One region of the Rhizobium sp. WSM1328 genome, then DNA from elsewhere that is predicted to be linked to it. Evidence: riboswitches for the same ligand, from Rfam matches in the RefSeq annotation. Region 1 holds a riboswitch; each other region holds the start of a gene.
What was found. A riboswitch is a leader RNA that binds a small molecule or an ion and turns the genes downstream of it on or off. The one in region 1 is predicted to bind FMN.

Region 1 (9,920 bases):
CGATCCGGCGCAGAACATGACCTTCATGGATCACTATCTGGAAGTCGAATACGACCTGTCGGATGTGATGTTCATCACGACGGCGAATACGCTGAACATTCCAGCGCCTCTGATGGACCGCATGGAGATCATCCGTATCGCCGGCTACACAGAGGATGAAAAGCGCGAAATCGCCAAGCGGCACCTGTTGCCGAAGGCCATCAAGGAACATGCGTTGCAGCCGGAAGAATTCTCGGTCAGTGACGACGCCCTGATGTCGATCAGCCAGCATTACACCCGCGAAGCCGGCGTCCGCAACTTCGAGCGCGAGCTGATGAAACTCGCCCGCAAGGCGGTCACCGAGATCATCAAGGGCAAGACGAAGGCCGTTCACGTGACGGCTGCCAACATCTCCGACTATCTGGGCGTCCCGCGCTTCCGCCATGGCGAAGCAGAGGGCGAGGATCAGGTTGGCGTCGTGACCGGTCTTGCCTGGACGGAAGTCGGCGGCGAGCTGCTGACCATCGAAGGTGTGATGATGCCGGGCAAGGGCCGCATGACGGTCACCGGCAATCTGAAGGAAGTCATGAAGGAATCGATCTCGGCAGCGGCCTCCTATGTCCGCTCGCGCGCTGTCGATTTCGGCATCGAGCCGCCGCGCTTCGACAAGAGCGACATCCACGTGCACGTGCCGGAAGGCGCAACCCCGAAGGATGGTCCCTCGGCTGGTGTCGCCATGGCAACCGCGATCGTCTCGATCATGACCGGCATCCCCGTGGACAGGCATGTGGCCATGACCGGTGAAATCACGCTTCGTGGCCGTGTGCTGCCGATCGGCGGTCTCAAGGAAAAGCTGCTCGCAGCGCTTCGCGGCGGCATCAAGAAGGTGCTGATTCCGGAGGAAAACGCCAAGGACCTGGCGGAGATTCCTGACAACGTGAAGAACAACATGGAGATCATCCCGGTATCCCGCATGGGCGAGGTGATCAAGCACGCGCTGATCCGGCGGCCGGAGCCAATCGAATGGGATGGCACGGTGGAAACGCCGGTCATCACATCGGTCGAAGGCCTCGATGAGACAGGCGCAACCATAGCGCATTGAGTGGCCTTTGCCACATTTATGCCCAATTGGCCCAAAACACGGAAAAAGGCTGGCGGAAACGCCAGCCTTTTTTGTGAAAACGTCATGTAGACGCTTGCTTTTCCTTGATTTGCAGGGCTTTTGGGTTTTCGGCGGGCCTGATGAAACCTATTCTGCGCCTAGCTTACTTTTGAGTCGTTTCATACCATTTAGAAAGGGGTGGAAACATGAACAAGAATGAACTCGTGTCCGCAGTAGCCGAAAAGGCAGGACTGACGAAGTCTGACGCGGCTTCCGCTGTTGACGCGGTTTTCGACGTTGTCCAGGCTGAACTCAAGAACAAGGGCGACATTCGCCTCGCGGGTTTCGGCAGCTTCACCGTTTCTCATCGTGCCGCATCGAAGGGCCGTAACCCGTCGACGGGCGCTGAAGTCGACATTCCGGCTCGCAACGTGCCGAAATTCACGCCCGGCAAGGGCCTGAAGGACGCCGTCAACGGCTGATCTGAGATTATCCGCCAGCCGGAAACGAGACCGGTTGTGTAGGATTTGAGAGGGGTTCGGCTTTGCCGGACCCCTTTTGTTTGGGCGGATCTTGCCGTCGCGGGGGCTTTGATCTACGACAGTTCTGTTCTCAGGGCGGGGTGAAACTCCCCACCGGCGGTAAGGGTTTCGGCCTGAGCCCGCGAGCGCCTTCTTTCGCGCCCATGCGGAGGAGGGGTCAGCAGATCCGGTGTGATTCCGGAGCCGACGGTTAAAGTCCGGATGGAAGAGAATGAGTGTCGGCCACGCGGAGGGCAGGGTTGCCCTGTGTCGCTTGGTCGTGGCTCATGCGTCCTGATTTATGTTGGTCCCTGTTTTGGATGAAAGACATGAATCAGACTTCTGTTGCCGTCGAGCCGTCCCGCGCCGTTGTCGGTGCCATCTGGATGGTCCTTGCCGGCATTGCCTTTTCGCTTCTCAACGTCGTCACCCAATGGCTGACGATGAAGCTTGCCTTTCCCTCGGCGTCCGCAGCCTTCTGGCAATATGGCTTCGCCTTCCTGTTTTCGCTGCCGTTCCTGAAGAGGCGCGGCCTTGCGGCGATGCGCACGCACTATCCTTGGCGTCACCTCGCGCGCGTCGCGCTTGCCGCGCTCGGCGTCGAGGCCTGGGTCGCCGGCCTTGCCACGGTGCCGATCTGGCAGGCGATCGCACTGGTGATGACCTCGCCCTTCTTCATCATTCTGGGCGCCCGGCTTTTCCTCGGGGAGCGCGTGGGCCCGGCCCGCTGGGCCGCGACGGCAGCGGGTTTCACCGGAGCGATGATCATTCTGCAGCCATGGTCTGATGGTTTTGGCTGGGCGGCTCTCTTGCCTGTGCTTTCGGCGCTGCTGTGGGGCGCCTCGTCGCTGATCACCAAGAGCCTGACAGGCATCGAACGGCCAGAGACGATCACCGTCTGGCTGCTCGTTCTGCTGACGCCGATAAATGGCGGGCTGGCGCTTGCGGCAGGCTTTGCAGTGCCGACGGGCGCAACCCTTGCCCTGTTCCTGCTGGCGGGGCTGCTGACCGCGGTAGCGCAGTATTTCCTGACGCTAGCCTATGCCGCAGCGGATGCCGCCTATGTCCAGCCGTTCGACGATCTGAAGCTGCCGTTGAACGTGCTGGCCGGTTGGCTGTTCTTCGGTTATGCGCCGGCGGGTTATCTCTGGCTGGGAGCGGCTCTCATCTTGTCTGCTTCGCTGTTCATCATGCGAAACGAGATGCGCCGGGAGCGCAAACCAGAGCCTGACATGATCTGACGCAAAATGCCGCATCTGTCATGCCTCTGTCATGCCGCTCGCGCAGAAAACTCATGTTTCGAATGTTCGACACATGGGGGATTTCATGACAATTTCATCGCGCAAGGCAGCGCTCGCTGCCGTGCTTCTCGCATCCGTCGCCTTTCCGGCCGCGGCCGAGCCGGTTTTCAACCGCATCGCTTCCTTCCCGGTCGCAGAGAACCTGCCTGTTGATAAGGACAAGCTTTCGGTGAGCTCCGCCGAGATCATCACCGCGACCGAAGACGGCAACACGCTGATCTATAGCGACAGCCCGCTCGGCGCGATCGGCTTTATCGACATTACCGATGCCAAGGCCCCGAAGGCCGGCGGCGCGCTGATGATGGACGGCGAGCCGACATCGGTCACCTGGAGCGCCGGCAAGGCACTGGTTGCCGTCAACACCTCCGAAAGCAAGGCCAAGCCCTCGGGCCGTCTCGCGATCGTCGACGTGGCGACCAGAAGATCGAAAACACCTGCGATCTCGGTGGTCAGCCGGATTCGATCGCCCTCAACAAGGACAAGACGCTAGGCACCATCGCAATCGAAAATGAACGCGACGAAGACATCAATGACGGCAAGATCCCGCAGATGCCGGCCGGCGATCTCGTCGTCTTCCAGGTCAAGAACGGCACCGTCGATTGCGGCACTATCAAGCACGTGACGCTGGCCGGGCTTACCGGCGTCGCCCCTGAAGATCCGGAGCCGGAATTCGTCGCCTTCAACAGCCTGAACGAGATTGCCCTGACGCTGCAGGAAAACAACGAGATCGTCATCATCGACGCCAACACGGCTGAAGTGAAGACGCATTTCTCCGCCGGCAGCGTCGATCTCACCGGCATCGACACCAAGCGTGACGGCGCCCTGAAATTCTCGGGCGAAGCCAAGGGCGTGCCGCGCGAGCCCGATGCCGTGAAGTGGCTTGACGACAACCGCCTCGTCGTCGCCAATGAAGGCGACTACCAGGGCGGCTCGCGCGGCTTCACCATTTTCGACAGGACGGGCAAGCTTCTCTACGAATCGGGCGCATCCTTCGAACGCGCCGTCGCCCATATCGGCCACTATCCGGAAAGCCGTTCGGGATCGAAGGGCGTCGAGCCGGAAGGCCTCGAAGCCGCCAAGTTCGGCGACGACAAGTATTTCTTCCTGCTCGCCGAACGTGCCTCGGTCGTCGGCGTCTATAAGGATACCGGCGCCGATCCCGAACTCGTCCAGCTGCTGCTCGCAGCCGACGATCTACACGATCGACGCCAGCAAGAAGCCGGCCGTCGCCCAGAACGCTGTCGCTGACGGCGTAGAGCATGCCTGGCTTGCCCGGAACGGCGGCGAGACCCGAAAGGGCAGCAAAGCCGATCGGATTGCCATCCTTCTCGGCGGAGACGATCTGCGGATAGGCCTTCTCGCCTTCCGAACGCTCGTAGATCATCACATGCGAGCGCGTGCCGCCGTCCTTGCCGAGATCGAGCTCGTTGGCGGTCGCAAGAAGATTGCGGGCGGGAATGGCGATCGCGCCTTCCGGCGAAATGCCTGATGGCAGCATCACCGACGCCCTCGTCGTCAAGCGTGACGGTGCCCCGGCTCAGAAGCTCGACATCGAAGGCATCGCGGCTGCCGCCGATGGCTCCTTCTGGCTCGCCTCGGAAGGCTACAGCGAGCGTCTCGTCCCGCACGCCCTCTACAACGTCAATGCCAAGGGCGACATCAAGGCCGAGATCGCGCTGCCGAAGGAGCTCGTCGCCAACGAAATCCGCTACGGCTTCGAAGGCGTGGCCATTGTCGGCACCGGCGACGACACCACGCTTTGGATGGCGGTCCAGCGCGAGTGGAGCGACGACGAGAAGGGCTTCGTCAAGCTCGTCTCCTACAATCCGAAGAAGAAGGAATGGGGTGCCGTTCGCTATCCGCTCGACAAGACGGAAAGCGGCTGGGTCGGTCTGTCGGAAATTTCGGCCGAGGGCGACAGCGTCTACATCATCGAGCGCGACAACCTCGTCGGCGATGCCGCCAGGCTGAAGAAGCTCTACAAGGTCGCGATATCAGAGCTGAAGCCCGCCAAGCTCGGCGGTGAGCTGCCGGTCGTCAAGAAGACCGAAGCCCACGACTTCCTCGGCGAGCTGAAGTCTGCCACCAACGGCTATGTGTTGGACAAGCTCGAAGGCTTCACCTTCGACGCATCGGGCAAGCCCTACGCGGTCACCGACAATGACGGCGTCAGCGACTCCTCCGGCGAGACCCTGTTCTTCCCGGTCGACCTGGTCGGCACGAACTGAGCTTCTGACGGTTCCACCACATGAAAATGGCCGGGTAAAACCCGGCCATTTTTTCGTTTCGGAGTATTGGATTCCTACCAGCGCTGATGCACATGCGGCGCGATCAGCCGCTCGTAGATCTCGCGCGTTGCGGCCATGACATCGGCCGAAAGCGGCGCAAGGTCGGCGGCGGCCGCGTTGGCCTTGGCCTGCTCGGCATTGCGGGCGCCGGGGATGACGACGGTGACGGCGTCGCTCATCAGGATCCAGCGGAGCGCGAAGGCAGCCATGGTCGCGCCCTCGGGCACCAGCTTGCGCACCTCTTCCACCGCCTGCAGGCCGACCTCGAAGGGAACGCCGGCAAAGGTCTCGCCGACATCGAAGGCTTCGCCGTTGCGGTTGAAATTGCGGTGGTCGTCGCTGGCAAAATGTGTGTCCCGGGTGATCTTGCCGGAGAGAAGACCGCTTGCGAGCGGCACACGGGCGATGATCGCCACATTGCTGCGGCGTGCTTCCTGGAAGAACAGATGGTCGGGGCGCTGGCGGAAGATGTTGTAGATGATCTGGATGCTGACGACGCCGGGATATTCGATTGCCTTCAGCCCGTCTTCGACCTTTTCGACGCTGACGCCGTAACCCTTGATCTTGCCGGCCTTCTGCAGCGCGTTCAGGCCCTCGAAGATCTCCGGCCGGTAAAGCGCGTCGCGCGGCGGGCAGTGGAGCTGCACGAGGTCGAGGCTGTCGACGGCAAGATTCGTCAGGCTGCGGTCGATAAAGCCTTCGAGATTAGCCTTTGTGTAGCCTTCGGCGACATGCGGGTTGAGGCGGCGGCCGACCTTGGTGGCGACCATCGGCCGTTCACCGCCACGCGTCTTCAGCACGTCGGCGATGATCTTTTCCGAGCGGCCGTCGCCATAGACATCGGCCGTATCGATGAATGTCATGCCGGCATCGAGCGCGGCATTCAACGCCGCGCGTCCGTCCGCCTCGCTGATATCGCCCCAGGAGCCGCCGATCTGCCAGGCCCCGAAGCCGACATTGGTGACGGTGAAAGGCATGCGGCCAAAAGCATGGTGTTTCATGAAAAATCCTCCCTACAGCATGTCGCCCGGAAGTGTGTGGGGACAACGACATGCATAAAAACAAAGAGCCAAAGCGCGTCGGATGATTCAAGCAAGATGCGACGCACTGATGAAAGACAATGGCACTATCAGCCGGGTGACTTTGCGGCAATTGTCGATCCGGCTTTGATTGGTCGCCTCGATGAAATAACGTCGCGATATAAGGCTTCAACCGCAATGGATGGAAAAGGACAGATCATGGAGATCAAACCCGCCGGCTCTCGCCCCTCGACGAAGCCACCGGCCGATTATTTCACCGGCGCCGTTCGCCAGGATCCGCTGATGGAAACGCCGGCGCCGGCACGGGCGAGGGCGGTCTCCGTCACCTTCGAACCCGGCGCCCGCACGGCCTGGCATACGCACCCGCTCGGCCAGACGCTGATCGTGACATCAGGCAAGGGCCTCGCCCAGAGTTGGGGTGGGGACATCCGCGAGATCCGCGCCGGCGATACCGTCTGGTTCGCGCCGGGCGAAAAACACTGGCACGGTGCTGCCCCGGATACGGCGATGACGCATATCGCCATCCATGAAGCGCTGGACGGCAGCCACGTCGACTGGATGGAAAAGGTCAGCGACGAGCAATATTCCGGTAAAATTTGAGCTGATCAGAGTCGCTTCAGGCAATAGGAAAAATGCGCGTGCGATTCGACCGTCAGGAACTCGAATTGCCAGCCGTAATCCTTGCAGAACTTGGTGACCGCCTCGACGACGCCGTAGACGATCGGCTTGACCGTATTGCCGGTGCAGAAATCATGCCCGGCAATGCGCCCCGTCCGCTTCACTTCCTTTTCGCAGAGCAGCAGTTCCTGCCAGGTGAGCTCGAAGGAATGATCGGTATCGATATAGGCCCAGTCGAGGAAATCGTCCTCGAATTCGGCAAGCTTTTCGAGTGAGGTCCCTTGCATCAGGTGCAGCCGGCCGGCCTCGATCTCGGCCGCGAAATTCGTGTGGATCGAGTCGAGCCCGGAGCTGTAGCGATCCATCGACCAGGGATCGATGAGGTAGAGTTGCGCCGGGCGGTTCTTTTCCAGGATCTCCGCCGTATATTCGCCGAAGGCTGCTCCCACCTCGACGCCGATGCCGCCGTTCGGAATCCGATAGAGCAGCTCGCCGCGATCCGGCAGCAGACGGGCATTTTCCATGTGGTGGGCGCTGAGCGGGGTGCGCGGCATGCTCGCCCGGAGCGCCTGCCTTTCTTCACGTGTCTTCATCTCTGATCTCGGGATTGCGGGCGACTGACGGCGGCCCTGATGCGGTTTGACGGGAAGGTAGGAGCAGCCGGCACCGATGACAACCGCATGACAGGAATTTGCTTCTTTCGAACAAACCGCTAAGTTCCATCTGTGAACTGACGAAAAAGCCTCGGGAGGAGCGATTTCATGAAACGCATGTGGCCTGAAGAATTCAACGCCATCATCAGCGGAGCTGAGGAGGTGATGTTGGAAACACCAGCCGAGGCCGGCGAAGCGCCGCTGCAGCGCAAGGCGCTGAAGGCGCGAATCACCATGCAGGATTACGAGCGGATCTGGCCGCTCGCCGAAATGCGCTTCCGGCTTGGCGAAAGAGATGGCAAGGCCGTCACGCTGATCACCACCAATCCCCATTACCACGCCTGGCACCCGAAGGACGGCGGCAGCGTCGATTCCGTGTCGGACAGCGGCCGCCATTACAAGACGGATTATCTCGTCGTGCACTTCCTGCTCGATGACGTGAAGGAAACATCCCCCGCTTGATGTTGCTCAGATCCGGTGCCGGCCACGGCACCGGTCTTCTGTTGACGCCGAGTTGATCCCGCCGCTGATGACAACGGCGGCGATATCGCTAAGTTTGGCGAACCATATCCTTACGAAATTGGAGGTTCCCGTGACGGGCAATGTGCTGGATATCCCGGTCAAGACTGTGGATGGTCGTGAGACCGCGCTCAACGAATACAAGGGCAGAGTGCTCTTGGTCGTCAATGTCGCCTCGAAATGTGGGCTGACCGTCCAATATGAGGGGTTGGAAAAACTCTATGGGGAAAAGCGCGAGCGCGGCTTTGTCATCGCTGCCTTTCCCGCCAATGACTTCAAGGGCCAGGAGCCCGGCACCGACGCCGAGATCCTCGATTTCTGCACCAGCACCTACGACGTCACCTTCCCGATCTTCTCGAAGATCTCGGTCAAGGGCGAGGCCCAGCACCCGCTTTACCGGCAACTGACCAAGTCGGGCGTGAAGACGACGGGTGACGGACCAATGCGCGAACGCTTGAAATCCCATGGGCTGACCGGCGGAGATGAGGAAGACATCCTCTGGAACTTCGAAAAATTCCTGATCGGCCGCGACGGCAAAGTCGCCGCCCGATTCGCGCCGGATGTGACGGCGGATGATTCGCGGCTGGTTTCCGCTGTGGATAAAGAACTCGCGAAGGCATGAATGGAGGGCGATGAGCACCCACCGGACAGCGGGATGCTCATCGCCCCGATCACGCTCTCACATCTCAGTCGGAGAAAACGAGAAAGCGCATCCGGCGCCGTTCCAAGATCCTCAGATCCCAAGCACGGTCACAAGCGGGGGCGTAAAGTCCTTGAAGCCCACTCTCGGCCAGTCACACCTCTTGTCGAATTTCGTCTTTGGTTCGTGGCGCTGACATTGCGGATTCGTCTTGAATGCATATCCGGGCAGGGTGACGTATGTGGCGCTTGGCGCGCCAAGGGCAATCGCGATGCACAGCATCAATGCGGAGCGCAGGGTCCTCATGGCACACCTCCAGGCGTGATGAACCTTCAAGCGCGGAGACTTTCCGGGCCGCGAATATTCCCACTTTTGCCGGCCCCTATCCATTCGCCCAATAGGAGGTGGCGCGGCGGCCGGGAGTAGTCCGTTTTGGTAGAGCGCTGGCTTTTCAGGCGGCGGGCCGCATCTGAACTTGCCGGCGTGACGCCTTGCTGCGCTGGAACGTGTTGCCGAACGCTGCCTCGAATTCGTGGTCGACAGTCTCTGCAGATGTAGGTGAACGTGTGGGAGCCAACCCTGTCGCGAGGCCTCGTAGGAGGCGACGCATAGCGATCACGATGTCACATCTGCGTCAGAGAAAATGAGAAGGCGCATCGGGCGCCGCTCATAAATGAAACGCGGTTTTGGAAAAACGAAAACGTATATTCATCGCCGCTTTGACCGCTGTCTTTGAAAGACGCGGGGAATCGGCTGATTGTGCTTAAGACGCCGCGCTGGCTGGTTTTCTTGATTTCCAGGCTGCAGGCTGAATTGTCGGCATCGACCGAAAAATTAATCGGCAGATCTGACGGCATTCTCAGGAGATAGGTCCTGGCTTCACGCGCCGGGGTTTCTCCCGAGGTCGTGATCGTCTGGTTTGCGGCAGACAGGAAAACCTCTAGCGCCGGCTCTCTGGCAATGCACGGTGGCGCAGCCACGCTGGCGAGAAGCAGCGCAGAGATGATCGCAACGGTTTTCATGAGGTGTCTCCTGACGAAACACCTTGCGCAGATCGTGACCGGATTAGCGAGCTAATTCGGGAGCCTAAGTCTGATGAACAAGCAGCAGGAAGGTTTGGAAATGGTGGGCGATGACGGACTCGAACCGCCGACATCCTCGGTGTAAACGAGGCGCTCTACCAACTGAGCTAATCGCCCATCGCAAACGAAGCCGGATCGGCCTGCCGCGTTGGTGGCCGTGATCTATGCGGATCGCGG
Region 2 (9,920 bases), 930 kb from region 1:
ATCTCCCCCGGATACACGGCAACGCCCATGAACACCCGTCCGGAGATGGTCCACCAGACCAAGCTCTTCGAAGAGCAGACGCCGATGCAGCGCATGGCAGCGGTGGACGAGATGGTAGGCCCGGCGGTGTTTCTGCTGTCGAATGCAGCAAGTTTCGTGACCGGCGTCGATCTTCTCGTCGACGGCGGTTTCTGCTGCTGGTGATGAGAAAGCTCATTGCCGCTGCTGGAAAGTGACCGATCTCGCTTCCTCCCTGGCTGAGATCGAGGCGCTGAAGGGACCAACGGGCAAGACGGCGTGCGATATCGCCGTCTTGCCCGCCCTTCACGCTGATCGAACGGGTTGTCGAACGGACCGAGGGCTCGGATCGTCATCGGCGCTCTAGACTGCCTGAATTCGCGACAACCGTTTGATCTCCAATAATGATCGCATGGTAGGTCGCACCCAGATTTGCTGTTTATCGACGGACAAGGAAAGAGCATGAAACGCTTTGAGCAGAAGACTGTCGTCATTACCGGGGGTAGCCGCGGCATCGGAGCGGCGATCGCCAAACGCTTCGCGAAAGAAGGCGCCAATCTCGTCGTCTCGGCCAATGAGGACCTGGTCCACGGCGTCGCCGAACAGATCCGGGCCGAAGGCGGCAAGGCGATCTCCTTCATCGGCGATGTCACCGACAAGGCAAGCGTCACCGCCCTCTACGATGCCGCCGAGAAGGAATTCGGCTCGGTCGACGTTTCGATCCAGAATGCTGGCGTCATCACAATCGCCCGCGTCGAGGACCTGACCGAAAACGAGTGGGACAAGGTCATGGCCGTCAACACCAAGGGCGTCTTCCTCTGCGCCCAGGAGGCGATATCAAGGATGCGCAAGCACAAGCGCGGCGGCCGCATCATCAACACCGCTTCCGGCCAGGCCCGCGACGGCTTCATCTACACCCCGCATTATGCCGCCTCGAAAATGGGCGTCGTCGGCATCACCCAGAGCCTGGCCAAGGAAGTCGCGACCGAGAAGATCACCGTCAACGCCTTCTGCCCCGGCATCATCGAGACCGACATGTGGGCCTATAACGACCAGGCCTGGGGCAAGCTGCTCGGCAACTACGCCCCCGGCGAACTGATGAAGGAATGGGTCGAGGGCATCCCGATGAAACGGGCCGGCTCTGGGGAAGATGTCGCCGGCCTGGTGACCTTCCTCGCCAGCGATGACGCCGCCTATATCACCGGCCAGACGATCAATGTCGACGGCGGCCTGATCATGTCCTGATGCAGGCGCCCAAAATTGCGTAGCGGTTTTGGGACAACGACATGCATCGAACAAAGAGCAAACCACCAGCGAAGTGCGGAAGGCGACACGGTCGTCGCCTCCGTGTGAACAGTGTGTCCATCGGCGTCAGGGCAGCTTTGCATTTTTGCCTGGTCGAGTGACCTTGCCATCCGCCTGTTTTTGATCCTATCTTTGAAGTGTTCTCAGGGCGGGGTGTAATTCCCCACCGGCGGTATCAGGAGCAATCCTGGAGCCCGCGAGCGCTTCCGGCACCTCCTGTCGGAAGGTCAGCAGATCCGGTGAGATGCCGGAGCCGACGGTATAGTCCGGATGGAAGAGGACAACACGGGCAGTCGCACTCCATCCCGGAGTCGGCCGACGTTTGTTCGCCCAAGGGCAGAAGGCTCGCTCACGGACTGAGCCGAGCAGACCATGTCAGTCAGCTGACATAACCCTTGAAAGGCCAGACAGCATGACTATCGCAACAATCGAAGATGCCATATCAGCTATTGCCAGCGGCAAGATGGTCGTCGTCGTCGACGACCAGAACCGGGAAAACGAAGGTGATATCGTGGTCGCGGCCGATGCCGTCACCCCTGAGGCAATCGCCTTCATGATGACCCACGCCCGTGGACTCGTCTGCATCGCCATGGAAGGCGAGCGTCTCGATGCGCTCGATATTCCGCTCATGGTGCCCAACAACACGGAATCGCACAAAACCGCCTTCACGGTCTCGGTCGATTATCTCAAGGGCACGACGACCGGTATCTCGGCTGCCGACCGAGCCGCCACCGTCCGCGCCCTGGTCGACGATCGCGCAAAGCCCGCCGAATTCGCCCGCCCCGGCCATATCTTCCCGCTGCGCTCCAACCCCCGCGGCGTGCTCGGCCGCCCCGGCCACACCGAAGCCGCCGTCGATCTCGCCCGCCTCGCCGGGCGGATCCCCGCCGGCGTCATCTGCGAAGTCGCCAACGACGACGGAACCATGTCCCGCCTGCCCGAACTCACGCTCTTCGCCGAACGCCACAACCTCCCCCTCGTCACCATCGAGGACCTGGTCGCCTATCTCGACCGCCAGGCGGCAAAAGACATACGCGAAGTCGCCTGATCTCCGCAAAGCGGCCAGCCCCGTCCTTCGAGGCCCCTTCGGGGCGCCTCAGGATGAGGCTGGAGAGAGGTTGCGGCTTGGTTCAACGGGAAGCGCAGCGGCAAGGCACACCGACCAGCCCTCATCCTGAGGCGCGCAGGCCGCAGGCCGGAGCCTCGAAGGACGAGGGCGGGTGGCTGGGTCCCAGACGCGCACGGCTGGTTGCCACAGCACACCCTATTTCCTGCCCCTATGTTCGGCTGATCGAAACCCCACCATCTGCCAGCATCGCCGTGCCGGTCACGAAGCTCGACATGTCGGAGGCGAGGAAAAGCGCCGCATTGGCGATCTCTTCGGGTTGCGCCATGCGTTTCAGCGCATGCAGCCCCTCCACGAAGGCGAGCACCTCCGGCGTGGCATCAGGCGCGTTGGTGATACTGGCGGGCGTGTCGGTGCCGCCGGGAAGCAGCGCGTTGACGCGGATCTTCTGCGCTCCGAGTTCGGCGGCGAGCACCTGCACGAAGCCGATCAGCCCCGCCTTGCTCGCCGCATAGGCGGCCATGCCCGGCATGCCGACGGTGTGGCCGACAAAGGTCGAGGTGAAGATCAGCGATCCGCCGCCTTTCCCCATCGCCGCCGACTGGTGTTTGGCGCCGAGGAAGGCGGCGGTGAGATTGGTCTCGATCGTCTCGCGCCAGCCCTCCACCGACAGCCCGGCGACCGGCCCCATCTCACCGATGATGCCGGCATTGTTGAAGGCGATGTCGAGCCGGCCGAAACGCGAGACTGCCGTTTCGACAAGCCTTTCCTGGAGCGCCTCGTCCCTGACATCGCCTGATATGGCGACGGCCTGCCCACCCTCCGCCTCAATTTCCGCGATGACGGCGTCGAGCGCGTCTTGTCGCCGGCCGGTGACCACGAGCTTGGCACCTTGCCGTGCAAAGAGTTTCGCCGCTGCGCGGCCGATGCCTGAGCTTGCGCCGGTGATGATGGCGATCTTGTCGTTGAGAAGTGTCATATCGGTCTCTCCTGGTTTGTTGCCAGATTTGACATGCTCAAACATCATGCGATGCAGCCACCCGTTTCCCGCGCAGGACGAGAAAAACGCCTATGGCCGAACCGGCAGCGCGACGGCGCGTCCTCATCGACGCCTTGATCACGGCGTCGGAAACATCGGAATTCGCCTTATAAAACCGAGATTTGCCGAGACCTTCATCCACACGCCTGCATTGAGGTCAGTGCCGTTGTGCACCGCATCATCGATTTATGCCTGGTGTGGCATTCATCCGATTCCCTTCATGCGTCTTCGCGATTAAAAGGAGCGCACAGGTAACGGGAATCTCTTCATGCCGCGGTCACGCAATACTGAGGGCGCCATCTATATGAGCATGGCGATGGCCGGCTTTTCCGCAAGCGACGCTCTATCCAAATCGGTGATCGCCTATATGAACGCCGGCGAGATCATGTTCCTGCGCGGCCTCTTCACCAGCCTGCTCGTCTATCTGATCGCCTGGAAAATGGGCGCGTTGCGCTCCTGGCGCATCATGCTGCAGCCGATGATCATCTTCAGGATCATCTGTGAGACGCTCTCCGCCGTCACCTATATCACCGCGCTCGGCATGATGCCGATCGCCAATGCCTCGGCGATCCTGCAGTCGCTGCCGCTGGTCGTCACCTTCGGCGCTGCCCTCTTCTTCGGCGAGCCGGTCGGCTGGCGGCGCTGGTCGGCGATCCTTGTCGGCCTCGTCGGCGTGATGATCATTATCCGTCCCGGCCCTGAGGGATTCACCGCCGCCGCCCTCCTCTGCGTCGCTGCGGTGCTGACGACGGCCGGCCGCGATCTCGCCACCCGGAGCATCAGTCCGGAGATTCCCTCGCTGATGATAACCGTCATCACCGCCATATCAGCCTCCTTCTTCGGCGCGCTGCTCATCCCGGTGCTCGGCGGCTGGCAGCCGGTCAGCGCCGCAGCACTTGGGCATCTCGTACTCGCATCGGTGCTGGTGCTCGTCGGCTACCAGTCGGTCATCCTCGCCATGCGCACCGGCGAAATCTCTTTCGTCGCGCCGTTTCGCTATACCAGCCTGATCTTCTCTTCTGTGCTCGGCTTCTTTTTCTTCGCGGAAGTGCCTGACAGCTGGACGCTCGTCGGGGCTGCGATCGTCATCGCCTCCGGCCTCTATACGTTCTATCGTGAGGCCAAGCGCCGTGTGTCGCCGATTGCGCAGGAATCCGCGCCGCGTGCGCCGGTTTGAGGAAGGATGATGGCTCAATTCTCGTTGGATAAATCTCATATAGCGGGCGTCGTATTGGCCGGCGGCCGTTCGCAGCGCATGGGCCGCGACAAGGCAGGCGTGATGCTTGGGGCCGAGAGCCTGCTCCGCCATGTGCTGACCCGCCTCTCGCAGCAAACTTTCCACGTTGCCGTCAATGCCGATGCCGCCGCCGAGGGTGTGCCTGTCATTCCCGACCGTTTTCCCGGCAAGGCCGGGCCGATGGCCGGTATCCATGCCACCATGGTCTATGCCGCCGGTCTGCCCTCGATCACCCATGTCGTCACCGTCTCGGTGGATTGCCCGTTCTTCCCGGCCGATCTCGTCGCCCGGCTGGCGGCCGCGGTCGAGCACGCGTCGCAGATCGCAATTGCCACCTCCGAAGGCCGTAGCCATCCGGTCTTCGGGCTCTGGCCGGTGACGCTGGCCGCCGATCTCGAAGCCTGGATCGCCACCGACGAGAAGCGCCGTGTGCGCGACTTCCTGTTGCGGCATGACGTTACGGAAGTGGCGTTTCCGCTGCATCCGACCCGCGCCAGCCTGCTCGATCCCTTCTTCAACATCAACACGCCCGACGATCTCGTCGAGGCGGAACGCTGGCTGGAGGCCCTTCGCGTATGACTGCACCGAAAATCTTCGGCATCGCCGGCTGGAAGAACTCGGGCAAGACGGGTCTCGCCGTCCGGCTAGTGACGGAGTTCACCCGCCGCGGTTACAGGATCTCGACGATCAAGCACGCCCATCATGATTTCGACATCGACAAGGTCGGGGCCGACAGCTACCGCCATCGCCAGGCCGGCGCCCACGAGGTCACCATCGTCTCCGGCACCCGCTACGCCATCATGCACGAGCTGCGCGGCGCCCCCGAACCTGAGTTCGAAGAGATCCTCGCCCGCCTCGCCCCCTGCGATCTCGTGCTGATCGAAGGTTACAAGCGCGAGCCGATCCCGAAGATCGAGGCCCGCCGCCTGGAAGCGGCAAATCGCGAACCGTTGGCGCCGAGCGATCCCCATATCTGCGCCATCGCCGCCGATCATGCAGTCACGGATACGGCCCTGCCGGTCTTCGATCTAAACGACACAGGCGCCATCGCCGATTTCATCGCTGACATCGTTGGCCTTGGACAGGCGAAGCTTTGAACCACCTGCGTTGCCGCCGGACCTCAGAAGCGGAACCGTTTCGCTTGCCATCGCCTTGGCGATTTCCTTGGCGAGCTGAGCCTGATCGTAGGGCTTTGCCAATCTCGGAAGATCGATATCGGTGCCGGCAGGAAGATCGGCGTAACCTGTCGCCAGCACGATCGGCAACCCCGGACAAATGTCCCGCGCGGCCTGGGCAAGCTGTGCGCCGGTCATGCCAGGCATCGAATAGTCGGTGATGACAAGGTCGAAATGCTGGCCGCTGCTGATCAGTTCCAGCGCCTGCGAGCCGGAGTTTGCTTCGACGACCTCGTGGCCTAGATCTTCAAGCATGTCGACCGAACTCATGGCGATCAAGGCATCGTCGTCGACCAGAATTATCTTCAGTCTGGACGCAGCTTGCGGAACGGGCAATTCCGCTTCGATCGCCCGCTCGGCGCGCCGTTCCGTCGCCGGAAGCCACAGCTCGGCGGTCGTTCCCACTCCAAGCTCGCTGGTCAGACGAAGTGCACCATTGAGCTGAACGGCCAGTCCGTGGATCATCGATAAGCCTAGGCCCGTGCCCTTTCCGAGTTCCTTGGTCGAGAAAAACGGATCGACCGCCTTCTTCAGCGTCTCCGCATCCATGCCGGTGCCACTGTCGGCCACCGCCAGCACCAGATAGGCCCCCTCGCCGAGAGCGCCGTCATCGCCAGGCACCTGCTCCTCGCGCAGCGATATGGACAGGGTCCCGCCATCCGGCATCGCATCGCGGGCATTGACCGCGAGGTTGAGCAGCGCCAATTCGAGTTGGTTCGCGTCGATCAGCGCCGGCGGCAGCGTCGCCGGCAGGATGGTTTCGATGCTGATCGAGGATCCGACCGAGCGCCGCAACAGGTCGTTCATGCCGGAGACCAGCTCGGCCAGATCGATGGGCTTGACCTGCAGATCCTGCTGTCTGGCAAAAGCCAGCAGCCGCTGCGTCAGCGCCGCCCCGCGCCGCGCGCCCTGAATCGCCCCGTCGACCAGACGCGTCGCTTTGGCATCTCCGCCAACGTGTTTGCCGAGCAGCTCCAGATTTCCGAGAACGACCATCAGCAGATTGTTGAAATCGTGGGCGACGCCGCCGGTCAGTTGGCCGATCGCCTCCATCTTTTGCGATTGGCGAAGCTGCTCCTCGGCTCTTTCACGTTGGGCGACTTCCTCGAGCAGGGTCTGGTGAGCGGCGTTGACCTCTTTGGTTCGTTCCCTCACGCGCTCTTCGAGGTTTTCATTGAGCCGTCTCAGATTTTCCTCGATGGTCTTTCGGACGGTGGTATCGGAACAGACACCGACAAGTTTCCTGGCGGAACCATATCTGTCGGAATAAAGCTGCGCATGGACTTCGGTCCAATGCAGTGATCCATCCGGCCAGATCGTCCTGTGCTCGATCGAATAGTCGCGTCCGGTATCGATCGTCTGGCGCAGGCGTGCCAGCACAAGATCCCGGTCGTCGGGGTGGATGCTTGCGATCAGATCGTCGCGCGTGACATCGTCATCCGGCCCTCGGCCGAAGATTGCCTTGCAGGTCGCCGAGGCCGACAAGGCCATCGAGGACAGCTCCAGCTCCCACGCCCCGAGACGACCGGCGGCGAGCGCCGTCTGCAACCGTCGCTCTCCCTCGCCCAGAGCTTCAAGCCTGGCTTGCGCTTCGTATTGGCGCAGGCGTCCCTTTAATGCGGTCCGGGCAACGCTGATGAAGGAGGTCGCATGGAATGGCCTTTCCAGGAAGGTGACGTTACCAAGAACCTCGGAAAGCCTTGCAGCGCCCGGATTTCGTTCAGGCCCGCCGCCACGTGTGGTGAGTACAATGAAGGGAAGATCCGACCAGCTCGGCTGGGCCGAAACCCAGGCGGCAATCGGCTTGAGATCGCTCGAGCGAACGGCCTCTTCCGTCAAGACGCCAAGCGCGATGTCATCGCTGAGCGATGACGCGAACATAGACAGGTCGGTGGCAGCAATCGATGCCAATCCGGCTTCATCGACCAACGATCTCGCCACCCAGGCGTCGCGACCGGCGGGGGTGTAGATCAATGCTTTCGGTTTTCCGGAATTAGGAATTGCCGCTATCCCCGCCATCGGTCTTTAGGAGCGGCGTTGAGGTCGCGATAAATTCGGGAACGCCGCGAAGCACGCCCTGGAACCCGACGAGAGGATCTCCAAACCTCAACCCGGAGGCGTCGATACGATACTCGCGGATGGTATCCTCGTGAAAGCCGGTCCTCTTCTTGATCACCGAGACTGCCCGCCGCACCTTTCCCGCAGCCTCGAAGTAACGCAGCAGAATGACGGTATCTGCGAGATAGGTGACGTCGACAGGTGCCTTCATGTCACCGACCAGCCCGTGCTGGGCAACGGTGAGAAAGGTGTTGGCGCCTTGCCTGTTCAAATATTGCAGCAGCTCATGCATATGAAGGATCAGCGAATTCTCATCCGGCATCGAAGCCTGATAACCATTGATACTGTCGATGATAACGGTTTTCGCATCCGACTTGTCGACGCAGCTGCGCACGCGGTGGGCAAATTCGCCCGGCGACAGTTCGGCGGCATCGAGCTGTTCGATGTGGATATGACCGGCGTCCCGCATTGCCTCGAGATCTATTCCGAGCGCCTTCAGCCGCGTGAAGAGCAGGCCCAGCTCCTCGTCAAAAATGAAGGCCGCCACTTTCTCGCCGCGCGCGACCGCAGCCACCAGGAATTGAAACGAGAAAGTGCTTTTGCCGGTGCCGGCAGGACCAAGGATGAGTGTGCTGGAACCTCGCTCGAGGCCACCTCCCAGAAGAAGGTCCAGTTCCGCAATATTGCAGGAAATCTGATCGCGGGTGTAGCTCGACCTGTGTTCGGCGGCGACGAGCCGCGGAAAGACGATAACGCCGCCAGTCTGGATGATGAAATCGTGATAACCGCCTCGGAAGGCCTGACCGCGATATTTTATGACCCTTAGACGTCGGCGTTCGGAGCCGTAGTTCGGCGCCATCTCTTCGAGATGGATCACGCCGTGAACAACGCTGTGCACCGTCTTGTCGAGCACGTCGGAGGTCAGATCATCGAGCAGAAGGACTGTCGCGCCCTGCCGGGCAAAATAGTGCTTGAGCGCAAGGATCTGCCGGCGGTAGCGTAGTGAGCTTTGTGCGAGCAGCCTGATCTCCGACAGACTGTCGAGAACCACGCGACGTGGCTTGACCCGCTCGAAAGCGGCAAAGATTTCCTTTGTCGTCTCTCCGAGTTCAAGATCTGATGAATAAAGCAGGCTTTGCTGCTGGTCGGCATCCAGCAGGCTTTCCGGAGGCACGACCTCGAAGATCTCGATATTGCCATCGATCACCATGCCATGCGATGCGGCCCCGGCTCGGAGTTCGCTCTCGGTCTCTGAAAGGGTTATGTAGAGCCCCTGCTCGCCGAGCCGTGCACCTTCGATCAGAAACTGCAGCGCGATCGTCGTCTTCCCCGCTCCCGGGTTTCCTTCCAGGAGAAACACGTGGCCCGGCGAAAGGCCCCCCGCCAGAACTGTATCCAAACCGGACACGCCGGTCCGAGCTTTCGTGGCAGGTGCCGCAGTATTCATTCACTGTTTCCTTCGATTTCAAGTGTGAATTAGCGGCGAGTGATGGAATGTCAAATCACTGGCAGGCATGATTTCGCTTCCGACAAGAGCCGGTCACTGGTGGCTGCCTGTCCGGGCGACTCGAAACGGTGGGCGTTATGGTCGATAGCGAAGTGCATCGACGAGCAGAGCAAATGCCGGCGACGTATGCCGGCGGCTCGGATAGTAGAGATGGTAACCGGAAAACGGCAGGCACCAATCCTCGAGGACGCGCACCAGCCGTCCATCGGCTAGATGCGCGTCGACCAAGTTCTCCGGCATGTATGCCAGCCCCAGACCTGCCAGTACTGCGTTCAGCCGCAGCGCTATATTGTTGAATACCAATTGCCCTTCGACCCGAACCCTGAGTTCGCGCCCATCCTTCTCGAACTCCCATGCATAAACGCTGCCATAGGTCGGTAGGCGCAGATTGATGCAATTGTGATCCGTAAGCTCCTGTGGCGTCAGTGGTTTCGGCCTGGTGCCGAAATATGCGGGAGAACCGACCACGGCCATGCGCATGTCGGGGCCAATGCGCACCGCGATCATGTCTTTCG
Region 3 (9,920 bases), 1.3 Mb from region 1:
AGATCGGCGCAGAGAAGGGCTGCGCGGATGGTCTCGCCAGTGCCGCGGGCAAGCGCGCCGGCCTGCACCCGGGCGGCGCTGCGCCGGCCGAGATAGGCTTCAAGCAGCGCGGCCCGCGCCTCCCGCGCCGCCAAAGCGGCGAGCGGGGCTACGGAAAAACGCGCGACTTCGCGCAGCAGGCCAGCCTCGGTCGGGCCGAATGCGCTGCCCCCTGCCCCGTTGGCGATACCCGCCCAGCCGAGTATCGGACTATCCTGCGAAGGCCCGATTCTCTCCTCCCATACCGGTCCGAGCCCAGCCAGCCACTCGCGCCCAGCCTCGCTCTGCGGCGCCGCGGCAAAGGCCAAAGCCTCGATGACAGCATCGGTCTCGGCTCGCCACAGCCAGGTGCGCCGCGCGATGATCGGATGCGGCACCGAAAGTGTCAGCGCGCCGCCGGAAATCGGCAGGCCATCGGCCAGCAACCGGCGCCCGAGCTCGGCCAGAAACCGTTCGGGACCAGGCGAGGCCCCGGCCTCGTCAACCAGCCAGGCAAGGGGAGATGGCAGATCCATGGCTTAACATCGCACGCTCGCCGGGACGTCCGCAAGGATATCCCTCGGGGTGACCGCTGGCGGTCATCCCTGGGTGCGACAAGCCGACGTTCGCACGTCCATCAGGACACCCCGCGGGTGTCCGTGAAGAGATTCCCATAGACTCAAGCTGTCGCCCCAAAGGACGTCCACTCCCCTGTCGAAAACCCTTCGACGCGGTGGAAAACAAAAAATAAACACTTTAAACTCGCGCGACTTTGATTCCATTATAGGGCCGTTCGTCATCGTGTGATTGAGGGGTACGATGGGCACGGTATTCTGGCCGAAAGATCCGCTGGATGGGAATGACATGACGGTGCTGACGTCGATCCTTCGGCGATGGTGCGAAAGGTATCAGGTCGAGCTGACGGCGGAAGAGAGCAGCCGCAAGGCAAAGGAACTCGTCGAATGGTTCGAATTCGGCGTCAAGGATCCCGTCGAGCTCGAGGAATTGATCGACGACAAGCACTGGCTCGTCAGCAGGATCTGACCCTCTCGGGTAAATCGGGAGAACGCTGGCTGTCAGCGTCGGCGACGCTTTTTCATGAGAAAAGGCCGGGCGAAAATCGCTCCGGCCTTCGTCCATTTACATCTAAGCGAGACTTTTAGTCATTATCCCGCCAACGCCGGTCGCGATCCCAGCGCCGCTCATGGCGCCAGCGCGAGCCATCCCAATCGCGGTGACGCCGCTCCCAGCCCCAGCGGGGCGGACCACCGTAGAAAGCTACCGGCGGCGGGCGTCTCCAGCTTCGCCGGCATTCGCCCCAGCGCGTCAGATGCCAGCCGCGACCGCAGGCGTAGTCGACCTTTGTGACACTGCTCTGGACATTGATTGTCCCCATCGGCATTGCCTCCGCGGTACCGATCGAGAGGCTGCCGGCAAGCAAGGCAGCCGCGATAGAAAGTGCCTTCATCGTGAACTCCATTTTCAATCCAGCCGTCCGCAGATTAGGACCGCTAAATTGAACTGGAGATGAACTGCGCGTTCATGTTTGCGGTAGCAAAAGAAGCGCTTCCGCACGACCCGCTTGGGCGCTCGCCGACCGTTGTTGTCACAACCGCAAGCGCATCAGAGACGCCCCGCTGCCGGCAAATTTGTTCATGTCCGGCCGTAAAAAGCGTCGGGACCCGGATCCCGCCCGGCGGCGACTTCGGTCAGGCGCCCCAGGTAATGCGCCCAGCCTTCCGCATGGCCGGCGAATTGATCGGCGCTGGGCAGGCCGCTATGAGTGAGCCGCAACAGCGTTCCGCCCTCCTGTTCGATCAGGTCGATCTCGACCAGGCTCGACCCCGGCGGCACCGCTTCGCTGCCGTCCCAGCCGAAGCTGTAGGCAAGGCGATGAACCGGCACCACCTCACGAAACGAGCCGCGCGCAAAGCGGGCGCCGGTGACGTTGACGAGATAGAGCCCGCCGGGCTGCGGCTCGACCTGCGCTTCCGTTCCCATCCAGCGCAGGATCTTCTCCGGATCGGTCATCAGCGCAAACACCGCGGCCGGCGGCGCCGCAATATGCGCCTCGCGGTGAACGACGAAAGATTCTGGCATCACTCTCTCCCATGGTTGTCACGGCCTCGCCCAGGCGGAGACAGCGCGTCCTGTCTTGTCGTGCTTCTGACGTGGATGTCCTCACAGAGAGCATGTAGGCGCAAGCTCCTCCTTCGCAAGAGGGATTGCCCGCCGCCATCGGCGAACGAGCGAAATCGCCGCTTGGGGAGCCTGATCCAGCTCCGGCCGCGAAAGCATATCGACCTATTGCCAGCCCGCCGCCTTCCCCCTATTGTCCGCGCCGTTCTCAGGGCGGGGTGCAAGTCCCTACCGGCGGTATGCAATTTCGATTGCGAGCCCGCGAGCGCCTTCTTAGGAAGGGTCAGCAGATCAGGTGAGATGCCTGAGCCGACGGTCATAGTCCGGATGAAAGAGAACGTGCGTTCCTGCCGCCCTTGCGGCTGTCGGGAACGTTCGTGATCGCCTTGGGTGATGTGTCTGTTCGCCAAAGGAGATTACCGTGACACCCACCCGCTACGCCTTCGTCAAAGCCAGTTGGCACGCCGACATCGTCGACCGCGCCCTTCATGGCTTCCATCAGCTTATTCCGCCCGAGCAGGTCGACGTGTTCGACGTCCCCGGCGCATTCGAGATGCCGCTGCTTTCCCGCGATCTTGCGGCAACCGGACGTTACTGCGCGGTCATTGCCGCCGCCTTCGTCGTCGACGGCGGAATCTACCGCCACGAATTCGTCGCCCAGGCCGTCGTCGATGGGCTGATGCGCGCCGGCATGGATACGGGCGTGCCGGTACTGTCGGTCTCACTGACGCCGCATCAGTATCAAGAAACCGAGCACCACAAGCAGATCTACCGCGCGCACTTCGTCGAGAAAGGCCGCGAAGCAGCAAAAGCGGCTCTGACGATCGGCAAAACGCGCGCCGCTCTTGCCGCGTAGTCAGCGGTTCGACGAATAGAGGAACGCAGGAGATGAAGACGGCGGTGCACTCCCGCCGTCGACCGCATCAGATCGACTTCACCTCGCCGCCATCCATGCGTAGCGCCGAGCCGGTCATCCAGCGGGCACCCGGCGACACCAGGAAGGCCATCAGTTCGGCGATTTCCTCCGGCTCGCCGTAGCGGGCGATGCCCGCCTGCTCGGGGAAATGCGCGGTCGCCTCCTCCACGCTCACACCGTGCAGCGGCGCCCAGTGCTCAAGATAGGAGCGGCGCCGGCCGGTCATGACGGGACCGGGCAGCACGCTGTTGACCTGCACGCCATCGGTGATGCCGCGATCGGAAAAGGCCTTGGCGAGTGCGACGATGGCAGCATTGATGGTACCGACCGCCGCATACGGCGCCTTCGGAAACACCGCCGAATTGCCCGACATCAAGACGACGGAGCCCTTCGCCTCTCTCAGCGCCGGCCATGCCGCAACCGTCAGGCGCCTCGCGCCGTGCAGCTTTAGCGCCAGCCCGTCTTCCCACTGCGCATCGGTCATCTCGAAAAGATCGATCTGCGGCACACCGCCGGCGATGTTGAGCAGCGCATCGATGCGGCCAAAGGCGCCAAGCGCCTGATCGACCACGGCCTGCGCCGCTTCCGGCTCGGCGAGGTCGGCGCCGATGACGAGGGCTTGCGCGCCGCCCGCCCTCACCGCCTGCGCGGTCTCCTCAAGATTGGCGCGGTTGCGGGCGACCAGCACCAGCGCGGAAAAATCGCGCGCGAGGCGCTGCGCCGTCGCCTGGCCGATACCCTGGCTGGCGCCGGTGATGATGGCAACTGTATCAGACATGTCGTCTCTCCTGTTGGCTTGGGCGACCGCCCGCCCTTCCGGCGGGCAGCGCCTGGTTCTGCTCTCAGCGGGCCAGAAAATCGCGGATCGCAGCCGCGATCTCTGCGGCATGCGTTTCCAGCGCGAAGTGGCCGGTGTCGAGGAAGCGGACGACCGCATTGGGATTATCGCGCTTGAACGCCTCGGCGCCGGGCGGCAGGAAGAACGGATCGTTCTTGCCCCACACGGCCAGGAACGGCGGCTTGTGGGTGCGGAAATAATCCTGAAAGGCAGGATAGAGCGCGACATTGCTCTTGTAGTCGCCGAAGAGGTCGAGCTGTATGTCCTCGACGCCGGGCCGCGCCAGATAGAAATTGTCGAGCGAATAGCCGTCGGGCGAAACCGTCGTCGGATCGGCAACCCCATGCGTATATTGCCAGACCGTCGTTTCCGGCTGCAGCATCGCCTTCAGCGCATTGCGGTTCTCCTCGGACGCATCCTCCCAATAGGCCCGGATCGGGTTCCAGCCCTCGCTCAGGCCCTCGACATAGGCGTTGCCGTTCTGCGAGATGATCGCCATGATCCGGTCAGGATGTTTCACGGCCAGCCGGAAGCCGGTCGGCGCGCCGTAGTCGAACACATAGACGGCGTAACGATCGAAGCCGACGACTTCGGTGAAACGATCGATGGTCGTGGCGATCCCGTCGAAAGTGGCGCCGCGTGCCGGCAGGTCGGATCGTCCGAAGCCCGGAAGATCGGGCGCGACGATGTGGAAGCGATCGGAGAGCAGCGGCATCAGGTCGCGGAACATGTGGCCGGCGCTCGGAAAGCCGTGCAGCAGGAGCAGCTTCGGAGCATCCGGCGAACCGGCCTCGCGATAGAAGATGTTGAAGCCGTCGACGTCGGCGGTGCGGTATCTGATGGTGGACATGACAGTCTCCTTTGCTGTGATAACTTGATTGGTATTTCCGGTCTGGTTATTCCGCCTGCCCTTGCTGGCGGCTGTTGAAGATCTCCGGCTGGAGATAGAGAACGAGGGCGCAGCAGATCAGGAAGAAGCCGAGGAGCGGTACGAAGGGAGCAACGAGCCCCGCCACGGCAAAGATCGCCAGGCCGATGAGCGTCCGCCGGCGCGCCAGGCGGCGGGCGGGTTCCGGCATGGCGCCCGCCTCGGCTTGCGCGAATATCTCGCGCTCGAACATCAGATAGGCAGCATTGACCAGCACGAAGACCGCGGCATAGACGGCAACCGGCATCGGCGCGAGGCCGGTCCTCGCCATCCAGGCCGTCGTGAACGGCAGCAGCGACACCAGGAAGAGGTGCACGAAGTTGATCCAGATCAGCCGGGTAGAGGCAAAGCGCACCAGCCGCAGCAGGTGATGATGGTTGATCCAGATGATCGCGATGAACAGGTAGCTCAGCGCATAGCTGACCAGGATCGGCCAGAGCGAAAGCACGGCTGATATGTCGGGAACCTCGGGCGCCTTGAGCTCCAGCACCATGATGGTGATGATCACCGCGATCATGGCGTCTGAAAAGGCGCTCACCCGCTCGGTCGTCATCTTCTCTCCGTGCATCTCGATTTCCTCCTCATCCCTTGTTTTGACAGTTGAATTCAGGCTGCCACCGCGGCGGCCGCCTCCCTGACGATGTCGAGCACGGCGGCAGGCGCCGTAACGATTGGCGTGTGATCGGCGGCGTGTGAGCGCACCCGCGCCTGCATGCGCTCGGCCATGAAGCGCTGATTGTCGGCAACGATCATCCGGTCCTGTTCCGCGATCAGGAACCAGGCCGGACGGTCCTTCCAGAGCGGGCGCGGCACGGGAACAGTGATGCAGGCCGGCGAGATCGGCCGCTGTACGGCGGCAAGCACCGCCTGCTCACCCGCCTCGGCATTCTGCGCGAATGCGGTGCTAAAAGCCTCTTGCGGCAGATAGATCAGGCCATGACTGTCGGGCGCGAGCTTCGGCGCCTTGGGGTGCGGCTCGCCGCGATAGAAGATATCGGCGACCGTCTCGCCTTCATCAGGTGCCAGGGCGGCGATATAGACCAGCGCCTTGACCTTCTCGTCCCGGGTCGCAGCGATCACCGCGCCGGCATAGGCATGGCCGACGAGAACCACCGGCCCGGTCACCCGCTCCAGCGTGTGCTCAAGGGCTGCGACATCGTCGCTGAAGGAGGTCAGCGGCAGCGGCACCGCGAACACGCTCAAGCCTTCGGCGGTGAGCGGCAGAATGATTTTTGTCCAGCTCGAACCATCCGCCCATGCGCCGTGGACAAATACGACATTCACACTGTTCGCGAGATTCACATTCTCGGGGGACATCAGCGTTCTCCTTGCTCTGCTAAAGTAACCTATCTAATGTATTTATGACGGTTACTCCAAGAGCGCATAACTTGTCAAGCGCCTTTTAAGAGGTTACATATCACTCATGTCTTCGAGAGACCGCCAGCGGTGCACATCGTGGCGACCGGAACAGGAGTTATGATGGACAACCGCTCACCTGCCCTTTTCGTCGGCGATGCGCTGGGACTGGATTTTTTGAATTCGATCGCCACTCCGGTCGATACGCCAGTCGACTGGATCGATGATGGCAAAGGCCTGCTGCGCTGGCTGGAGCAGGCGGGGCTCGTCCCCCATGCGACGCTGGAGGCAATGCGAGCGCAGGCGCTGCCGGGCGAACTCGACAAGGTCGCAGACCAGGCAAGGAGCCTGCGCGAATGGTTCCGGGATTTCGTCCGCAGCCACAAGGGCCACCCTCTTCCGGCAAATGCCCTGGAGGAGTTGGAGCCGCTGAACCGCCTACTCGAACGTAACGAGGGCTTCAGCCGCATCATCGCAGGACATGCCGATGCCACACTCGCACTTCAACCAATGCGCAAATGGCGCGCACCCGATGCGCTGCTGCTGCCGGTCGGCGAGGCGCTGGCGCAATTCGTCTGCACCGAGGATTTCTCCACGGTGAAGGCCTGCGAAGGGCCGGCCTGCACGCTGCTCTTCGCCGACCACACCCGAGGCCACCGGCGGCGCTGGTGCAGTATGGCGATGTGCGGCAACCGCGCAAAACAGGCAGCTCACCGGCATCGGCTGAAGGCGGATCATGAGTGACGCGCCGTCTGCGGGATCTTCGCATGGCCAGGCCGGGATCTGCCTTCAACAGGAATGGGCGTGGAATCCGCCAATGCCAGCCAAATCAGACAGAATAATTGATTCGACGGCCTCACAGCGCTGTGGTCCACTGGCCGGTGACATGTATCGCCATTCTTAACGCATCCAAAACGCCAAGGAGCTGAAGATGAGCAATGCCATGCGCAGTGAAACCCCCATTGAGACCCCGAGAACACAGCCCGTCGACACCAAGCTCGAGGTCGTCGTCATCCCTGTTTCCGATGTCGACCGCGCCAAGCGTTTTTACGACGGCCTGGGTTGGCGGCTCGACGCCGACTTCGCCAATGATGCCGATTTCCGTGTGATCCAGTTTACCCCGCCCGGCTCCGGCTGCGCGATCATCTTCGGCAAGAACGTCACCGCCGCGCCACCCGGCTCGGCCCAAGGCCTTTACCTTATCGTCTCCGACGTCGAGGCCGCCCGCCGTGATCTGATCGCCCGCGGCGTCGAGGTGAGCGAAGTGTTCCATGACGCGGCCGGCGTCTATGCCGGCAAGGACGAACCATACCTGTTCGGGCGGCTCCGCATTGCCGGCCGCGATCCCGATCACCGCAGCTATCGCTCCTTTGCCTCCTTCAAGGATCCCGATGGCAACGGCTGGCTGTTCCAGGAAGTCACCACGCGCCTGCCGGGACGCATCGACGCCGACGGGACGACATTCACGACCTCGACCGATCTCGCGTCAGCCATGCGCCGTGCGGCGACCGCGCACGGCGAACACGAGAAGCGAAACGGCGGCAAACACGACGACAACTGGCCGGACTGGTACGCCGAATACATGGTCAGCGAACAGGCCGGCAAGCAGCTACCTCTATAGGCGGTGACATCCTCTGAGAAGTAAGGGAACTTCGGTATGGCGCGCGCCATACCGAAACGCTTTATCGTGTCTTCGCCACCAATCTCACCGGTCTCCTTGCCGACGTCAGGATGTCCCCCACCCTCTCGCTGTTGCAGTCAACCGATTATCCCGTCGGCTATATCGGCCCGGACGTCGGATATGAGTCCGCCTCGCGCATTGCGGCTTCGCGCCGGCCCCATCCGCGGGGCGCAGACCGAAGTCGGATATTGGGGTGCGCCGGAAGCCTTCATTGAGATGCGGGAGACTTCTGCGACGTTATCCAATCGGAAAATGCAAGCATGGCTGCTGTTGGCGGCCTCGATTGCAGCCGGGTAAGCCAATAGCTCCCCAATGATATGGTCGTCGGAAAAGGTTGTCTAACAGCCCCCGAGGATAGATGTCTGGAAAACATCGACGGCGGTGCCAGAGCGATCCCCAGTCCTTGCAGGGCCGCTTCCATCATGGCGAGGGAAGAGTCGAAAACGATACCGGCGTTTATCTGTGCCGCCGGAGGGACGTCCGCTGCGGTAAACCACGTGCTCCACTCGTCCGCCCTATAGCTCCGCAAAAGCGTCGCCTCGACCAGATCTGCAGGCGACTTTAAACGCTCGGCCAATTTGGGTGTGCACAGAGGAGAGAGCGGAGCGTCGAACAGACGCAGCGCCTCTGTGCCGTGCCAGGAGCCGCTGCCGAAGCGAATGGCAAAGTCCAGTCCCTCGGCCGCCATATCGACGCGATTATTGTTAGTCGAAACGCGCACATCAATGAACGGATGCTGCTGTTGAAAATCCGAAAGCCTTGGCAACAGCCAGCCGACGGCAAACGTCCCGACCACGCCCAGGAACAGCAATTCCCGAACCTGCCCGGCTTCAATCCGGTCCAGCATGATCGCCATCTGATCGAAGGAAATGGTCAAGGTCGGCAAAAGAGCTTCGCCTTCTGCGGTGATTTTCAAGCCCCTCGGGAGACGCTGAAAAAGGGCAGCCCCCAATCGCTTCTCCAGGCTTTTGACCTGCTGGCTGACAGCGGCCTGGGTAACACAAAGCTCGATCGCGGCGCGGGTGAAGCTGAGATGTCTCGCCGATGCTTCGAAGGCCCTCAAGCCATTTAAGGGGAGGAATTGCCGAACCATCTTAGCCCTAGATTTTCTTGGATCTCCTCCGAGATATCATCGTTTGCTGCCGCAAAACAGTGCCATTAAATGCCGTCCTCATGCGCCTTTGCGCTGATGAAAAGCTGCCTGCGGAGGATGAAAATGAATCGTAATTGGATAAAAATTCTATCGGCCGCATTGGTCTCGACATGCATTTCCACAAGTGGCCTTGCGGCTGACGCGCTGAAACTGAAAGCCATCTCGGACGCCGCGATAAGACCAATCATGGATAAATACGGCATTCCGGGCATGGCTGTTGCCATCGCCGTTGACGGGCAGAACCACATCTTCAACTACGGCGTCGAGTCGAAGGACACGAACAGGCCCGTCAGCCCGGCGACCATGTTCGAACTGGGATCGATCAGCAAAACCTTTACAGTCACCCTCACCTCCTACGCAGACGTGACCGGCCGACTTTCGCTGTCGGACAAGGCAAGCAAATATCTGCCGGCGATGAAGGGAAGGCCGTTCGGCGATGTCGTCCTGACGGATTTGGGCACCCATACGGCTGGTGGATTTCCGCTTCAAGTTCCCGATGAAGTCAAAACCGAGAAGCAACTGATGGAGTATCTCGCAACCTGGAAACCCTCATATGCCGCCGGAACGCACCGGACATACGCCAATCCAAGCATCGGGATGCTTGGATATATAACGGCGAAAAGCATGAATGACGGTTTCGTCGCTTTGATGGAAGGCAAATTGTTTCCCTCCCTTGGATTGAAAAGCACGTTTATTGATGTGCCGAAATCGCGGATGGCGGATTATGCCCAAGGCTACAAGCGGAACGGCGAGCCGGCGCGGATGACACCTGCCATTCTTTCGTCCGAGGCCTATGGCGTGAAATCCACAGCAAGCGACATGATCCGGTTCATCGACGCGAACATGGGACTGGTCGAACTGGGCGATAAGCTCCAGCAGGCGATCAATAAC

Region 2: it holds a riboswitch for FMN, as region 1 does, so the genes downstream of both, ribB (3,4-dihydroxy-2-butanone-4-phosphate synthase) here and ribN (riboflavin transporter RibN) in region 1, are expected to answer to the same signal.
Region 3: it holds a riboswitch for FMN, as region 1 does, so the genes downstream of both, AC2444_RS13585 (6,7-dimethyl-8-ribityllumazine synthase) here and ribN (riboflavin transporter RibN) in region 1, are expected to answer to the same signal.

Annotation. Positions count from the first base shown of each region.
Region 1 is NZ_CM172788.1:1,326,332-1,336,251, forward strand. Features, by position in the region: gene lon (endopeptidase La) at 1-1,081, shown strand, start outside; gene hupB (DNA-binding protein HupB) at 1,288-1,563, shown strand; FMN riboswitch at 1,686-1,840, shown strand; gene ribN (riboflavin transporter RibN) at 1,923-2,843, shown strand; partial or broken gene AC2444_RS06750 (choice-of-anchor I domain-containing protein) at 2,917-4,086, shown strand; partial or broken gene AC2444_RS06755 (esterase-like activity of phytase family protein) at 4,105-4,401, opposite strand; partial or broken gene AC2444_RS06760 (esterase-like activity of phytase family protein) at 4,397-5,131, shown strand; gene AC2444_RS06765 (aldo/keto reductase) at 5,206-6,192, opposite strand; gene AC2444_RS06770 ((R)-mandelonitrile lyase) at 6,430-6,831, shown strand; gene AC2444_RS06775 (class I SAM-dependent methyltransferase) at 6,837-7,442, opposite strand; gene AC2444_RS06780 (hypothetical protein) at 7,611-7,964, shown strand; gene AC2444_RS06785 (glutathione peroxidase) at 8,095-8,643, shown strand; gene AC2444_RS06790 (hypothetical protein) at 8,755-8,967, opposite strand; gene AC2444_RS06795 (hypothetical protein) at 9,285-9,683, opposite strand; tRNA gene AC2444_RS06800 (tRNA-Val) at 9,785-9,860, opposite strand.
Region 2 is NZ_CM172788.1:2,251,939-2,261,858, forward strand. Features, by position in the region: gene AC2444_RS11435 (SDR family oxidoreductase) at 1-204, shown strand, start outside; gene AC2444_RS11440 (glucose 1-dehydrogenase) at 481-1,263, shown strand; FMN riboswitch at 1,459-1,609, shown strand; gene ribB (3,4-dihydroxy-2-butanone-4-phosphate synthase) at 1,736-2,371, shown strand; gene AC2444_RS11450 (SDR family oxidoreductase) at 2,601-3,368, opposite strand; gene AC2444_RS11455 (DMT family transporter) at 3,697-4,605, shown strand; gene mobA (molybdenum cofactor guanylyltransferase MobA) at 4,615-5,244, shown strand; gene mobB (molybdopterin-guanine dinucleotide biosynthesis protein B) at 5,241-5,762, shown strand; gene AC2444_RS11470 (PAS domain-containing hybrid sensor histidine kinase/response regulator) at 5,694-7,859, opposite strand; gene AC2444_RS11475 (ATPase domain-containing protein) at 7,834-9,345, opposite strand; gene AC2444_RS11480 (LysR family transcriptional regulator) at 9,481-9,920, opposite strand, start outside.
Region 3 is NZ_CM172788.1:2,659,229-2,669,148, forward strand. Features, by position in the region: gene AC2444_RS13565 (adenylate/guanylate cyclase domain-containing protein) at 1-554, opposite strand, end outside; gene AC2444_RS13570 (hypothetical protein) at 838-1,062, shown strand; gene AC2444_RS13575 (GCG_CRPN prefix-to-repeats domain-containing protein) at 1,178-1,486, opposite strand; gene AC2444_RS13580 (SRPBCC family protein) at 1,672-2,118, opposite strand; FMN riboswitch at 2,358-2,500, shown strand; gene AC2444_RS13585 (6,7-dimethyl-8-ribityllumazine synthase) at 2,579-3,013, shown strand; gene AC2444_RS13590 (SDR family oxidoreductase) at 3,081-3,851, opposite strand; gene AC2444_RS13595 (alpha/beta fold hydrolase) at 3,916-4,761, opposite strand; gene AC2444_RS13600 (TMEM175 family protein) at 4,808-5,407, opposite strand; gene AC2444_RS13605 (alpha/beta fold hydrolase) at 5,446-6,156, opposite strand; gene AC2444_RS13610 (CGNR zinc finger domain-containing protein) at 6,319-6,939, shown strand; gene AC2444_RS13615 (VOC family protein) at 7,127-7,816, shown strand; gene AC2444_RS13620 (LysR family transcriptional regulator) at 8,085-8,969, opposite strand; gene ampC (class C beta-lactamase) at 9,093-9,920, shown strand, end outside.